2 regions of the Streptomyces sp. NPDC001594 genome follow, and region 2 is predicted to be linked to the other one. Evidence: riboswitches for the same ligand, from Rfam matches in the RefSeq annotation. Region 2 holds a riboswitch; the other holds the start of a gene.
What was found. A riboswitch is a leader RNA that binds a small molecule or an ion and turns the genes downstream of it on or off. The one in region 2 is predicted to bind S-adenosylmethionine.
Positions count from the first base shown of each region.

Region 1: it holds a riboswitch for S-adenosylmethionine, as region 2 does, so the genes downstream of both, thrC (threonine synthase) here and ACFY0O_RS07910 (aminotransferase class V-fold PLP-dependent enzyme) in region 2, are expected to answer to the same signal.

Region 1 covers NZ_JBIAVB010000027.1:13,300-20,802, forward strand. The annotation lists gene otsB (trehalose-phosphatase) at 1-625, shown strand, start outside; partial or broken gene ACFY0O_RS35645 (transcriptional regulator) at 675-830, shown strand; gene ACFY0O_RS35650 (trehalose-6-phosphate synthase) at 1,088-2,548, opposite strand; gene ACFY0O_RS35655 (glucosyl-3-phosphoglycerate synthase) at 2,664-3,614, opposite strand; SAM riboswitch class I at 3,818-3,956, shown strand; gene thrC (threonine synthase) at 3,950-5,275, shown strand; gene ACFY0O_RS35665 (ubiquitin-like small modifier protein 1) at 5,312-5,590, shown strand; gene ACFY0O_RS35670 (cold-shock protein) at 5,985-6,191, shown strand; gene groL (chaperonin GroEL) at 6,546-7,503, shown strand, end outside.
Region 2 covers NZ_JBIAVB010000003.1:349,300-356,802, forward strand. The annotation lists gene ACFY0O_RS07910 (aminotransferase class V-fold PLP-dependent enzyme) at 1-1,227, opposite strand, end outside; SAM riboswitch class IV at 1,459-1,575, opposite strand; gene trpD (anthranilate phosphoribosyltransferase) at 1,654-2,718, opposite strand; gene ACFY0O_RS07920 (cytochrome bc complex cytochrome b subunit) at 2,885-4,510, opposite strand; gene ACFY0O_RS07925 (Rieske 2Fe-2S domain-containing protein) at 4,507-5,565, opposite strand; gene ACFY0O_RS07930 (c-type cytochrome) at 5,562-6,371, opposite strand; gene ACFY0O_RS07935 (heme-copper oxidase subunit III) at 6,449-7,069, opposite strand; gene ACFY0O_RS07940 (hypothetical protein) at 7,270-7,503, shown strand, end outside.

The sequences.
Region 1 (7,503 bases), on a different contig from region 2:
CCGCCCGGCCGGGGTCGCCGTCCGCTACGGGGGCTTCGCCGGGGTCCCCGGCCTGGAGCACCTCGTCGTCCTCGGCCACTACGGGGCCGAGCGGTGGGACGCCGTCACCGGCGTCGTGCACGCCCCCGCCCCACACCCCGGCGTGGCGGCGGTACGGGCCGAGCTGCCAGGCTTCCTCGACGCCATCGGGGCGTGGCGCGGGACCTGGATCGAGGAGAAGGGCCGGGCCCTCGCCGTCCACACCCGCCGGGCCGAGGACCCCGAGGCGGCGTTCGAGGCCCTGCGCGAACCCCTCGCGGAGCTCGCCGCCCGCCACGGCCTGATCGTCGAGCCGGGGCGCGCCGTCCTGGAACTGCGCCCGCCGGGGATGGACAAGGGCGTCGCACTGACCGAGTTCCTCCGGGAACGGGACGCGGGGCCGGTCCTGTACGCGGGCGACGACCTGGGCGACCTCGCGGCGTACTCGGCGGTCGAGAAGCGCCGGGCGGAGGGCCTCCCGGGCCTCCTGCTGTGCAGCGGCTCGGCGGAAGTCCCGGAACTCGCGGCCCGCGCCGACCTGGTCCTCCCGGGCCCGGGCGCGGTGGCGGCGTTCCTGGCCCGCCTGGCGGAGGAGCTGCGCGGCTAGGGGGCCGGGGGCCGCTGTTCCCCGCCGGGGGCTGGCGCGCGGCTGCTGGGGAGCGGTGAAGGAGTTGGAGAGGCTGCGCAAGGTGGCGCCGGGGTGGATGCGCTATCACACCTTGGCCGTGGCGATCGTGTCGGACCTCTGGGCCGGCCCGAACCATCCGCCAGGCCTGAGGCAGTTGGCAGACGTCCTGAGCGTGGCCAACTAAGCGCGCAAGAGTGGGATGTTGCGTCCCCGTAGTCGCCTGCTCACTGACGGGAACCACGTCCCGCACCGACTGCTCCGTCGCCGCCCCGACCATCGCCCCGTCCCGGTCAGCTGCTCGCCACCGCCCGGCGGGAACCGCCCCCCGCCCACCGCCCCGCACCCAGGGAGGCGGGTGGGCAGGCGCCGGGCGGCCGGGACGCCTCGCGGAGGAGATGGCGGGCCCGCGCCCCCGGCGGCGTCCAGTGCCCCGGCCCCGCTTTACTCCCCCAGCGCCTCCAGCTGGGCCGTGAACCAGCTCGTCGGGGGGAGGGCCGTGGCGGCTGCCGCCAGGCGCTTCGTGCGTGCCGCGCGTTCCTCCCCCGGCATCGTCAGGGCCGCGTGCAGGGCCTCGGCCGTCGCCGTGACGTCGTACGGGTTGACCGTCAGGGCGTCCAGGCGGAGCTCCTCGTACGCCCCCGCCCCCGTCGACAGGACCAGGACGCAACCCGCCTCCGACACCACCGGGATCTCCTTGGCGACCAGGTTCATGCCGTCCCGCACCGGGTTGATCAGCGCCACGTCCGCCATCCGGTACGCCGCCAGGGAGCGGGCGAAGTCGTCCTGGACGGAGAGGAGGACCGGCTGCCAGTCCTCCGTCCCGAACTCGGCGTTGATCTCCTCCGCGAGCGCGGCGACCGACGCCGTGTAGGTGCGGTAGACCTCCAGGTCCTGGCGGGACGGGTAGGCCGACGCCAGGTGGACCACCCGGCCGCGCCACTCCGGGTGGGCGGTCAGCAGCTCCCGGTAGGCGAGGAGGCCCCGGAGGATGTTCTTCGACAGCTCCGTGCGGTCCACCCGGACGATCGTCTTCCGATCCCCCACCTCCGCCCGCAGCGCGGCCAGCTTCTCGTCGACCTCCGGCCGGTGGGCCAGGGCGCGCAGGTCGTCTCCGTCCACACCCAGGGGATACTGGCCGACCCCGGTGAAGCGCGTCTCCCCGTACCGGCCGTCTTCCGTCAGCCTGCGGTGGTGCACCCCGCCCTGGTGCTCCTCGCGGGGGACGAAGCCGTCCGCGACCCCGTGCACGTCGTCCACCGTGGCGCAGCTGATGAAGGCGGCGGCCCACGCCGCCGTGTGGAAGCCCAGCTGGTCGGCGCCGAGCATGCCCCACACCAGCCGGCTGCGGATGTCGTCCGGGAGCATGTGCAGCACGTCGGGGGAGGCCCACGGGGTGTGCGTGAAGTGCGCGATCCGCAGGTCGGGGCGCAGCTCCCGCAGGGCCCCCGGGACCAGGGCCAGGTGGTAGTCCTGGACGAGGACGCGGGCGCCCGGCGCGGCCTCCTCGGCCAGGGCTTCGGCGAAGGCCTGGTTGTAGGCGGTGTACGAGTCCCAGCGCCGCCGGAACTCCGCGTCGAAGACGGGCTCGCGGGGGACGTCGTAGAGGTGGTGGTGGGTGAACCAGAGCACCGAGTTCGCGATGCCGTTGTACGCGTCGTCGTACACCGCCGGGTCGATGTCCAGCATCCGCACGCCCGGCTCGGAGATCCCCCGCCGGACCGCTTCGCGGTCGGCGTCGGAGAGGGCCGCGCAGATCCACAGGGCCTCCGGCTGCGCCGCGAGCGCCGCGGACAGGCCGGAGACGAGACCGCCCCCGCCGCGCCGGGCGCTGAGGCTGCCGTCGGCGGCGAGGGCGTACGAGAGCGGGCCGCGGTTGGCGGCGACGAGTACCTGAGAAGCCATGTCGCGAACCTAGCCCGGCGCCTCCTCGCTCAAACGTCCGGGAAATGCCCGATTCGTCACGTGCTGGTCAAGCCGCAGCCCGCCCTCAGCCCAGCCGCAGCCCGTCCGCGGACGCTCACGCCACGCGCCGGACCGCGTACTCCCCTATCTCCAGCATCGGCGGCCGCTCCTCCGTGTCCACGGAGTGGCTGCGCGGAACGAACCCGTCCGGCCCCCTCTCGAACTGGATGAGCTCCGGCCGTACGAGATGGCCGCGCGAGAGCCGCAGCTGCGCGGTGCGGTAGATCGCGGCGGCCATCCGGCCCAGTGCCTGCCCGCTCTGGTGCTTGTGCAGCCGGACCCCGACGTCGACCTGGGCCATCGCGTCGAGTCCGACGGTGTGCAGGGCGTCGACGAGCAGGCCGAGCTCGACCCCGTACCCGACGGGGAAGGGGAGACGTTCCAGCAGGGAGCGGCGTACGGCGTACTCGCCGCCCAGGGGCTGGACGAAGCCGGCCAGCTGCGGCCAGTGGAGGTTGAGCAGCGGGCGGGCCACCAGCTCGGTGACGCGGCCGCCCTGGCCGGGCGCGTCCCCCAGCGGGCGGTCGTACATGGCCTTGACGAACTGCACCTGCGGGTCGGTGAGCAGCGGGCCGACGATGCCGGAGACGAACGCGGACGAGAAGTCGCGCAGGTCGGCGTCGACGAAGCAGACGATCTCGCCGGTGGTGGCCAGCAGCGAGCGCCACAGCACCTCGCCCTTGCCGCGCACGGCGGGCAGCCGGGGCAGGATCTCGTCGCGGTGCACCACCCGGGCGCCGGCCTTGGCCGCGACCTCGGCGGTCCGGTCGGTGGACCCGGAGTCCACGACGACCAGCTCGTCGACCAGCGGCACCGGCAGGCCCTCGATCAGGTCGCGCCGGATCACCCGCACGATCTCCCCGACCGTGGCTTCCTCGTCGAGGGCCGGCAGCACCACGCTCACGGTGGTCCCGGCCGCCCGTTTGCGCTCGAGGAGCTGGTCGAGCGGTCGGTCGGCGGCGGACCAGGAGCGGTCGGCCAGCCAGCGCTCCACCTCATCCAGCACTCTCAGCACTCCCTGGCTACTCGGCGGCGGCATCAGACCCGGCGGTTTTCGGCCGAATCGTGATCCATCTCGCGGTTCGGACGGCTGTCTCAACCCACCGCCCCTTCGGTTACAGTCTTGAACAACGCGAAGGTCCACCGCATGCCGGGGGCCTCGCGACAAACGCACCGGCGCGCCTTCGAGCGCGTGTGCCGGTGCCATACCGCTCATCCAGAGGGGCAGAGGGACACGGCCCGTTGAAGCCCCGGCAACCCTCCAGTCGGTTCTCGCTCGCGCGGGGCCCCGGCTAGGGAAGGTGCCAATTCCGTCTCATGGCGAAGTGCGCCATGGGGAAGATGAGGAGAAAGGGCCTCGCCATCATGGCTGCACAGTCTGTCGCCACCTCTGCCGCTCCGGGATCCGAGACCGCCGGGTCCGTCGACCTCGGCCCCGCCACCGGCCTTTCCTGTCGTGAGTGCGGCACCCGTTTCGAGCTCGGCCCCATCTTCGCCTGCGTCGAGTGTTTCGGTCCGCTGGAGGTGGCGTACGAGCTGCCCGCCGGTGACCCGGAGGCCCTGCGCGCGGCGATCGAGGCCGGCCCGAACAACATCTGGCGGTACGCGCCGCTGCTGCCCGTCCCCGCCGACGTGGCCTCCAAGCCGAGCCTGAACCCGGGCTTCACCAAGCTCGTGGACGCGCAGAACCTGGCCAAGGAGCTGGGCGTCACCGGCAAGCTCTACGTCAAGGACGACTCCGGCAACCCGACGCACTCCTTCAAGGACCGCGTCGTGGCCATCGCCGTCGAGGCCGCCCGCGCGTTCGGCTACACCACCCTCTCCTGCTCCTCCACCGGCAACCTGGCCGGCGCCGTCGGCGCCGCGGCCGCCCGCGCCGGCTTCCGGTCCTGCGTCTTCATCCCGCACGACCTGGAGCAGGGCAAGGTCGTCATGGCCGGTGTCTACGGTGGCGACCTGGTCGGCATCGAGGGCAACTACGACGACGTGAACCGCTTCTGCTCCGAGCTCATCGGCGACCCGCTGGGCGAGGGCTGGGGCTTCGTCAACGTCAACCTGCGCCCGTACTACGGCGAGGGCTCCAAGACGCTCGCCTACGAGATCTGCGAGCAGCTCGGCTGGCAGCTGCCCGACCAGCTCGTCATCCCGATCGCGTCCGGTTCGCAGCTCACGAAGATCGACAAGGGTCTGCAGGAGCTGATCAAGCTCGGCCTGGTCGAGGACAAGCCGTACAGGATCTTCGGCGCCCAGGCCGAGGGCTGCTCCCCGGTGTCCACGGCCTTCAAGGCCGGCCACGACGTGGTGCGCCCGCAGAAGCCGAACACGATCGCCAAGTCCCTGGCCATCGGCAACCCGGCGGACGGCCCGTACGTGCTCGACATCGCCCGCCGCACCGGCGGCTTCGTCGAGGACGTCGACGACGAGCAGGTCGTCGAGGCGATCCGGATCCTGGCGCAGACCGAGGGCATCTTCGCCGAGACCGCGGGCGGCGTGACCGTCGGCGTGACGAAGAAGCTCATCGAGAACGGGGTCCTGGACCCCTCGCTGACCACCGTGGTCCTGAACACCGGTGACGGCCTCAAGACCCTGGAGGCGGTGGCCGGCACCGGCCAGACCGCCACCATCCGCCCGAGCCTGGACGCGTTCCGCGCCGCCGGCCTGGCCTGACCCTTCCCTCGCACTACACGGAAAGGCGGTAGCGCCATGAGCGTCAACGTCCGCATCCCCACCATCCTGCGCACCTACACCGGCGGCGCCGCCGAGGTCCCGGCCGAGGGCGCGACCCTGGCCGAGGTGATCGACTCCCTGGAGGCGAACCACCCGGGCATCGCCGCGCGCGTCCTGGACGACCAGGGCAAGCTGCGCCGCTTCGTGAACGTCTACGTCAACGACGACGACGTGCGCTTCGAGGGCGGCCTGCAGACGGCGACGCCGGACGGCGCGGGCGTCTCGATCATCCCCGCCGTCGCCGGCGGCTGCTGAGCCGTCGCGCGCCCGGAAGTAATCAGAATTGCCCCCTCCGCTAGAAGCGGAGGGGGCAATTCTGCTTGATTGGGCGCGGTAGAGTTGGGGAAGTCCCCTCCGCTGTTCTTGCCCGCCGCATATGAACGGGCTGTATGAGGGTTGACATTGAGTCAACATGCGTGCGCCTTTTGGGGCATTGGTGCGGTTCGTCTGGCCCGACTTGCCCAGGAATACGCCAACTTTTCAGCCCATTTCCACGTTTGCGCGTGTCCAGATTTCTCGTCGGAATGACCTGTTGCAGACAGCAGCGGTGCGGATACATTCAGCCCCGGTCGAGGCGTTCCGGCGCAAGTTCTGACCCGGGTCCGCGAAGTGCGGACCTGCGCAAGGGCCAGTAATAGGGGAGTTAGGCATGGCTCAGGGCACCGTCAAGTGGTTCAACGCGGAGAAGGGCTACGGCTTCATCGCGGTCGACGGTGGCGCGGATGTGTTCGTCCACTACAGCGCCATCCAGATGGACGGGTACCGCACCCTTGAAGAGGGTCAGCGGGTCGAGTTCGAGATCTCGCAGGGCCAGAAGGGTCCGCAGGCTGACATGGTCAAGCTCGCGGCCGGCTGAGTCGAAGCGCGATCGGCCACCGACGCACGCACCAACACGTGAGGGGCCCCCATCCCGGCCGGGATGCGGGCCCCTCACGTATGTCCCGGACCGGTACGGCGCGCACGCCGGCCCGGCATGTCTCGAAGCCGCTTGCACTCGTGGGGGCCGAGTGCTAATCATTGGCGTTAGCACTCTCCGGGTGAGAGTGCTACAAGACGAGGACCGGGCCGGTGAGGCCCGCAGGGTCCGGCGGGAAGGAACCGCCGGGTCGGCAGGCCGTCCGTCGCGGGCGCGGGCGCGGTCCGGAGCAATCCACCCTCCCCTGACGCTTGGCGGCGTGGGGGGAACCCCAGTCCTGGAGGACCACTTCAGATGGCCAAGATCATTTCGTTCAACGAGGAGGCCCGGCGCGGTCTCGAGCGTGGCATGAACCAGCTCGCCGACGCCGTCAAGGTCACCCTTGGCCCCAAGGGTCGCAACGTCGTCCTTGAGAAGAAGTGGGGTGCGCCCACGATCACCAACGACGGCGTCTCCATCGCCAAGGAGATCGAGCTCGAGGACCCGTACGAGAAGATCGGCGCCGAGCTGGTCAAGGAAGTCGCCAAGAAGACGGACGACGTCGCCGGCGACGGTACGACCACCGCCACCGTCCTTGCCCAGGCGCTCGTCCGCGAGGGTCTGCGCAACGTGGCCGCCGGTGCCAACCCGATGGCCCTCAAGCGTGGTATCGAGAAGGCCGTCGAGGCCGTCTCCGCCGCCCTGCTCGCCCAGGCCAAGGATGTCGAGACCAAGGAGCAGATCGCTTCCACGGCCTCCATCTCCGCCGCCGACACCCAGATCGGCGAGCTCATCGCCGAGGCCATGGACAAGGTCGGCAAGGAAGGCGTCATCACCGTCGAGGAGTCCCAGACCTTCGGTCTGGAGCTGGAGCTCACCGAGGGCATGCGCTTCGACAAGGGCTACATCTCGGCGTACTTCGCCACCGACATGGAGCGTATGGAGGCGTCCCTCGACGACCCGTACATCCTGATCGTCAACTCCAAGATCGGCTCGGTCAAGGACCTGCTGCCGCTCCTGGAGAAGGTCATGCAGTCCGGCAAGCCGCTGCTGATCATCGCCGAGGACGTCGAGGGCGAGGCCCTGTCGACCCTGGTCGTCAACAAGATCCGCGGCACCTTCAAGTCCGTCGCCGTCAAGGCCCCGGGCTTCGGCGACCGCCGCAAGGCCATGCTCGGCGACATCGCCATCCTCACGGGCGGCACGGTCATCTCCGAGGAGGTCGGCCTCAAGCTGGAGAACGCCGGTCTCGACCTGCTCGGCCGCGCCCGCA
Region 2 (7,503 bases):
CCCGCACTCGCCCTGGGCCTGCGGCTCGCTGCCGAGCAGGGTGCGGACCAGCGGGTGGGCGCAGAACAGGCCGTCGCGCACCCCGATCCCGTACTCCGCGGACAGCGCCGCCGCGAAGTGCGAGCTGTTCCAGCCGTCGACCACGAACGAGATGACGCCGACGCGCGGGGCGTCGTCCCCGAAGAGGGAGAGGATCCGGACGGCCGGGACCTCCGCCAGGCCCTCGCGGACCTTCGCGACGAGGTGCCGCTCGCGGGCGACGAGGCCCTCGAAGCCCGCCTCCTGAAGCGCCCGGCAGGCGGAGGCGATGGAGTAGACGCCGATGACGTTCGGGGAGCCGGCCTCGTGGCGGGCGGCGGTGGTGTGCCACTCGACGTCCACGCCGCCGTCCTCGCGGCGGGCCACCTTGCGGGAGGCGCCGCCCCCGGCGAGGTACGGCTCGGCCTCCTGGAGCCAGTCCGCGCGCCCGGCCAGCACGCCCGAGCCGAAGGGCGCGTACAGCTTGTGCCCCGAGAAGGCGACCCAGTCCACGTCCAGCTCCCGCACCGAGACGGGGTGGTGGGGCGCCAGCTGGGCGGCGTCCAGCACGATCCGGGCGCCGTGGGCGTGCGCGGCGGCGGCCAGCTCCTTGACCGGCCACAGCTCACCGGTGACGTTGGACGCGCCGGTCACGCACACCAGGGCGGGGCCGTAGGGGTCGCGGTCGGCGAGCGCCCGCTCCAGGGTGGCGACGGCCTGGGCCGGGGTGCGCGGGGCGTTGAGGTACGTGACCTGCGCGTCGCGCCAGGGCAGCAGCGAGGCGTGGTGCTCGGTCTCGAAGACGAAGACCTGGCAGTCGGCCGGGAGCACGGCGGCGAGCAGGTTGAGGGAGTCGGTGGTGGACCGGGTGAAGACGACCTGGTCGCCCGCGCGGCAGTCGAGGAACTCGGCGACGGTGGCCCGGCTCTGCTCGAAGAGGTCGGTGGACAGCTGCGAGAGGTAGCCGGCGCCGCGGTGGACGCTGCCGTAGTACGGGGCGTACGCGGCCACGTCGTCCCAGACCCGCTGGAGCGCCGGGGCGCTGGCCGCGTAGTCCAGGGCCGCGTAGGTGACCTCGCCGCCGGTGACGAGCGGGACGGTGACGTCCCGGCCGAGGACGGCCAGCGGCTCGGCACAGCAAGGGCCCTCGGCAGTGGCAGCGGCGGGGGCGCAGGCGTCGGTGGTGGCGGCGTTCAGGGATGCGGACATGGCGGTATCTCCCGGCAGGCAGGGCTGAATGGCTTCGGTGACCCCGTACGCGGGTACGGCGGCGCGCGTCGTCGGCGTCGGCCGTCAGGGGTACGGGAAGTGCCTCGGAAGGGATGCGGGTCCGCGGAAGGGACCCTGTTCCGAGGGATGAAGGAGGGGCGGAGTCGCCCTATCGCATTCGCTTGCTCACGGAAAACGCTCCTCGAGAGACCAGGACCCCTGGTGTCGAGGGATCCGCGCTTGCCGTAGACCTCGCTGCCTACGACCTGGTCATCACCCGGGGCACCCCGCCACGGAAGGAGGGTTGCCGGACAGCAAGCCGGGGCCTAAACGCTGTCACTCGTGACCTTGGAGAGCATCCTGCCACACGGTCCGCCACACGCAAGACCCCGGTCCACATGGTGGACCGGGGCCGAGTGGGAAGGCTCAGGCGTTGCTGGCCGTCACCCAGCGTTCCAGCGCGGCCCGGGCGGCGCCCGAGTCGATGGAATGCGCCGCACGGGTCATGCCCGCGGACAGCTCCTCCTCCAGCGAGCCCGTGCCGGGGTCCAGGGCGACCAGGGCGGAGGCCGCGTTCAACAGGACGGCGTCGCGCACCGGGCCGGTCTCCCCGGCCAGCAGCCGGCGGGCCACGTCGGCGTTGTAGGAGGGGTCGCCGCCGCGCAGGGCGGAGATGTCGACGGTCGTGATGCCCACGTCGCGCGGGTCGAAGGCGTGCTCGGTGATCCCGCCGTCGCGGACCCACCACACGCGGGAGGTGCCGGTGGTGGTCAGCTCGTCCAGGCCGTCGTCGCCGCGGAAGACGAGGGCGGAGGTGTTCCGCTCGGCGAGCACCCCGGCCATGATCGGGGCCAGCCGGCCGTCCGCGACGCCGACCGCCTGGGCGGTGACCCGGGCGGGGTTGGTGAGCGGGCCGAGGCCGTTGAAGGCGGTGCGGATCCCGAGGTCGCGGCGGGCCGAGGCCGCGTACCGCAGGGCGGGGTGGAAGACGACCGCGGCGCAGAAGGTGATGCCGGCCTCCTCGGCGACCTCCGCCACCCGCTTCGGGGTCAGGCCCAGGTTGACGCCGAGCTTCTCCAGGACGTCGGAGGAGCCACTGGCGGAGGAGGCGGCCCGGTTGCCGTGCTTGACCACCTTCGCGCCCGCTCCGGCGGCGACGATGGCCGACATGGTGGAGATGTTGACGGTCTTGGCGCCGTCGCCGCCGGTGCCGACGATGTCCACGGTCCGCCCGGGCACCTCGATCAGGTTGGCGTGGGCGTACATCGTGCGGACCAGGCCCGTGTACTCCTGGACGGTCTCGCCCTTGGCCCGCAGGGCCACAGCGAAGCCGGCGATCTGCGCGTCGGTGGCCTCCCCGCGCATGATCCGCTCCATGGCCCAGGCGGTGTCGTCGGAGGTGAGGTCGCGGCCGCTGAGCAGGGCCTCCAGGATGCCCGGCCAGGTGGGGGCCGCCACGCTGTCGCCGCCTGCCGGGGTCGCAACGTTCATGGTCAGCTCCTGCTGCTCGTCGGGTTCTCCCGTCCAAAGGGAAGGATCTCAGCCTATCCAGCCCCGGAGACGGCAATGAGCCCCCGTCCAGACCCTGGACGGGGGCTCTTGCCGTGGCGACACCAGGATCGACCTGGATCGATCCCTCAAGCGGTCCTACCGGAGATCAGTGGTGGCCGTGGCCCGACTGGATCTCCTTGTACTCCTCCGTGGTGGGCTTGGAGATCTGGTTGCCCTCCGCGTAGAAGCCCTTGCTCAGCTTCGCGCGCAGCTTCTCGCCGCGCGTCACCTTGCGCTCGACACCGTTCTCGTCGACCGTCGGGCCGAGTTCGAGCGGCTTGTACTGCTCGTGCGCCGTGAGGGTGTGCAGCTTGCCCTGCGGCAGCGGCTCGTGGACCTCGACGAACTCACCGTGCGGCAGACGCTTGATGATGCCGGTCTCGCGACCGTGCAGCACCTTGTCGTGGTCCCGGCGCTGGAGGCCGAGGCAGATCCGCTTGGTGGCGATGAAGGCCAGGACCGGGACGACGAAGAAGCCGATCCGGACGAACCAGGTGATCGAGTTGATCGACAGGTGGAAGTACTGGGCGAACATGTCGTTGCCGCCGCCGATGAGGAGCACGATGTACTCCGAGATCCAGGCGACACCGAAGGCCGTACGGGTCGGGACGTTGCGCGGGCGGTCCAGGATGTGGTGCTCGCGCTTGTCGCCGGTGACCCAGGACTCGATGAACGGCCAGACGGCGATCGCGCCGAGGACCAGCGGGAAGAGCAGCAGCGGGATGAACACGCCCAGGACGAGCGTGTGGCCCCACAGGTTGATCTCCCAGCCGGGCATGGCACGGATCAGGCCTTCCGGCATACCCATGTACCAGTCGGGCTGCGCACCGGTGGACACGTGGTCCGGGCGGTACGGGCCGAGCGCCCAGATCGGGTTGATCGAGGCGAGGGCCGCGATGGCCGCGATGACACCGAAGACCAGGAAGAAGAAGCCTCCGGCCTTGGCCATGTAGACCGGCAGCAGCGGCATGCCGACGACGTTGTTGTTCGTCCGGCCGGGGCCCGCGAACTGGGTGTGCTTGTGGTAGAAGACCAGGATCAGGTGCGCCACCAGCAGGCCCAGCATGATGCCGGGCAGCAGCAGGATGTGGATCGAGTAGAACCGGGCGACGAAGTCGCCGCCGGGGAACTCGCCGCCGAAGAGGAAGAACGACAGGTACGTGCCGACGATCGGCACGGACAGGATCGCGCCCTCCATGAAGCGGACACCGGTGCCCGAGAGCAGGTCGTCCGGCAGGGAGTAACCGGTGAAGCCGGTGAACATGCCGAGGACCAGCAGCAGGAAGCCGAAGATCCAGTTGATCTCACGCGGCTTGCGGAACGCGCCGGTGAAGAAGACGCGCATCATGTGCACGACCATCGCGGCGACGAAGATCAGCGCCGACCAGTGGTGGATCTGCCGGATGAGCAGACCGCCGCGGACGTCGAAGCTGATGTCCAGGGTCGAGGCGAAGGCCTCGGACATCTGGACGCCCTGCATCGGCACGTACGAGCCGTGGTACACGACCTCGTTCATGCTCGGGTGGAAGAACAGCGTCAGGTACACACCCGTGAGGATGATGATGATGAAGCTGTAGAGGCAGATCTCACCCAGCATGAAGGACCAGTGGTCCGGGAAGATCTTGCGCATGTTCGCCTTGGCGAGGCTGTAGATCCCCAGGCGGCCGTCCGCCCAGTCGGCTACGCGCTCACCGCGCGGCGCTTTGCGCTCGGTGGTGGTGGCAGTGCTCATCCGCGCTCCCAGAATGCAGGACCGACGGGCTCTTCGAAGTCGCCGAGCGCTTCGAGGAAGCCTTCGTCATTCACGCCGATCCGCAGCTGCGGAAGCGCGTGACCGGCCGGGCCGAAGATGACACGGGCGCCGTCGGAGAGGTCGAAGGTGGACTGGTGGCACGGGCAGAGCACGTGGTGCGTCTGCTGCTCGTACAGGCTGATCGGGCAGCCGACGTGGGTGCAGATCTTCGAGTAGGCCACGATGCCCTCGTGGGACCACTCGAGTTCCTGCTTGTCCTTGATGTCCTCCGGCTTGATCCGGACGAGCATCAGGGCGGCCTTGGCGATCTGGTTCTGGAAGTCGTGCTGGTCCTCTTCCAGGCCCTCGGGCATGGCGAAGGTCAGCGAACCCACCAGGACGTCCTCGGGGCGCAGCGGCTCCATGGTGTTCTGGTTGATGATCAGCTTGCCCTTGGCCCACAGGGTCTTGCGCAGCTTGTCCTCGGGCAGCGTGCCCAGGTCGCGGAGCAGGACCACGCCGGCGAGCGGCACCAGGGACAGCGCACCGATCAGGGTGTTGCGGATGAGCGGGCGGCGGGCGATGCCGGACTCGTTCGCACCGTCGGCGAAGTCCTGCATGACCTTGGCCTTGACGTCCGCCGGCGCCGCGATCTCGTGGCGCTCGTCGGCGACCTCGACATCGGACATCAGGGTGCGGGCCCAGTGGACCGCGCCCGCGCCGATGCAGAAGAGGGCCACGCCCAGGGTCAGACCCAGGGCGAAGTTCAGCGCGCTGACCTTGCCGATCGGGAAGACGTAGATGATCTTCTCGACCGGGATGGACACGTAGGCGGCGATGAAGCCGACGGTGGCCAGCATCGACAGCGTGAACAGCATCGCGACCGTGCGCTCGGACCGCTTGGCGGCCCGCTCGTCGATGTCCTGGATGCGCGGCTTGTGGACCGGCAGGCCCGGGTCGGCGAACGGGTCGTCCGCGACCGCTACGGCACCGTGGTGCGCGTCGCCCTGCTCGCTCGGCAGGTGCTTGTCTTCGGGAATGTCTTGGCTACTCATGACTTCTTGGCCTTAGCGGTGTGGGCCGCGACCCAGACGGCGACAGCGATCAGCGCACCCAGACCGAAGATCCAGCCGAACAGACCCTCGGAGACGGGGCCGAGGCCGCCGAGCTTCAGGCCGCCAGGGCTGACCGACTTCTCGCCGTTCACGGTCTGGAGGTACGCGATGATGTCCTTCTTCTGCTTCTCCGGCATGGTGCTGTCCGGGAAGGAGGGCATGTTCTGCGGGCCGGTGAGCATGGCCTCGTAGATGTGCTTCGGCTCGACGCCCTCGAGGTTCGGGGCGTACTTGCCGTTCGTCAGCGCGCCGCCCTCACCGGTGAAGTTGTGGCACTGCGCGCAGTTGTTGCGGAACAGCTCGCCACCGGCGGCGATGTCGGCGCCGGCCGGGTCGTACTGCTTCCCGGTGGGCGTGATCGGGCCGGCTCCGAGCGAGGCGATGTACGCCGCGAGCTGGTCGATCTGGGCCTGGGAGTAGATGTTCCGCTTCTTCGGCACCTGGGCGCCGGGCTGCTGGGCGGGCATGCGGCCCGTGCTCACCTGGAAGTCGACGGCCGCGGAGCCGACGCCGACCAGGCTCGGGCCGTCAGAGGAACCCTGACCGCCGGTTCCGTGGCAGCTTGCGCAGCCCACGGCGTAGAGCTTCTTGCCCTCCTCGATGGCGAGGGACTGGGCGGTTTCATCGGCCTGCGCCTTGCCCGCGGGCGCGAAGGCGGCGTACAGCCCCCCCGTGACCGCCAGCGCGAAGAGTAGAACGACGACCGCCGCCAGCGGATGGCGTCGTCGTGCGGAAAGCTTTTTCACGGATTACCCCGGTGTCAGGATCTTCTGCGTCGGTGTTTCTGGATGGTGCGCCGGGAACGGGCCCGGCGACGGGTTCGCTACTTGATCAGGTAGATCGTCGCGAAGAGGCCGATCCAGACGACATCGACGAAGTGCCAGTAGTAGGACACGACGATGGCCGACGTGGCCTGTTCGTGGGTGAACCTCTTGGCCGCGTACGTCCGGCCGAGGACCAGCAGGAAGGCGATGAGTCCGCCCGTCACGTGCAGCCCGTGGAAGCCGGTGGTCAGGTAGAACACCGTGCCGTACGGGTCGGACGAGAGGCTCAGGCCTTCCTCCTTGACCAGGTCGGTGTACTCGAACACCTGGCCGCCAATGAAGATCGCACCCATGACGAACGTGATGATGAACCACGTCCGGAGCTTCTTCACATCACCGCGCTCGGCGGCGAAGACGCCGAGCTGGCAGGTGAGGGAGGAGAGCACCAGGATCGTGGTGTTCGTCGCCGAGAAGGGCAGGTTCAAGGCCGAGGCCTGTTCCGTCCAATGCTCGGCGCCCATCACGGATCGCAGGGTGAAGTACATCGCGAAGAGGGCCGCGAAGAACATCAGCTCGGAACTCAACCAGATGATGGTTCCGACGCTGACGAGGTTCGGCCGGTTGACCGTCGGGTGCGCGTGCCCGGTATCTACTGTCGTTGCTGTCGCCACGACCGACATTATGTCGGTCGCTTATCCCGCCCTCACCCCGGGGGGTGCCGTTCGGAGTGTCAGGGGGGTGTGCAAGGCCCGAACGGCCCATCAGATCACCCCTGCGCGGCCTCTCCCACCAGGCTGGCGGAACCGATGTTGACAGGGGGTCGGACGGAGTAGCATCCCGCGCATCATCAGCGTGATTCATGGACACGTGGAGGAACGAAATGCGGGCGACTGCGCGGGTTCTGGTCTACAGCGACGACGCGGGCACCCGGGAGCAGGTGCGGCTGGCGGCCGGGCGCAGGCCGGCCGCGGACCTGCCGCCGGTGGAGTTCCTGGAATGTGCCACTCTTCCAGCCGTCCTCAAGGAACTGGACGCCGGCGGCATCGACGTGTGCGTGCTGGACGGCGAGGCGGTTCCGGCCGGGGGCATGGGGGTGTGCCGGCAGATCAAGGAC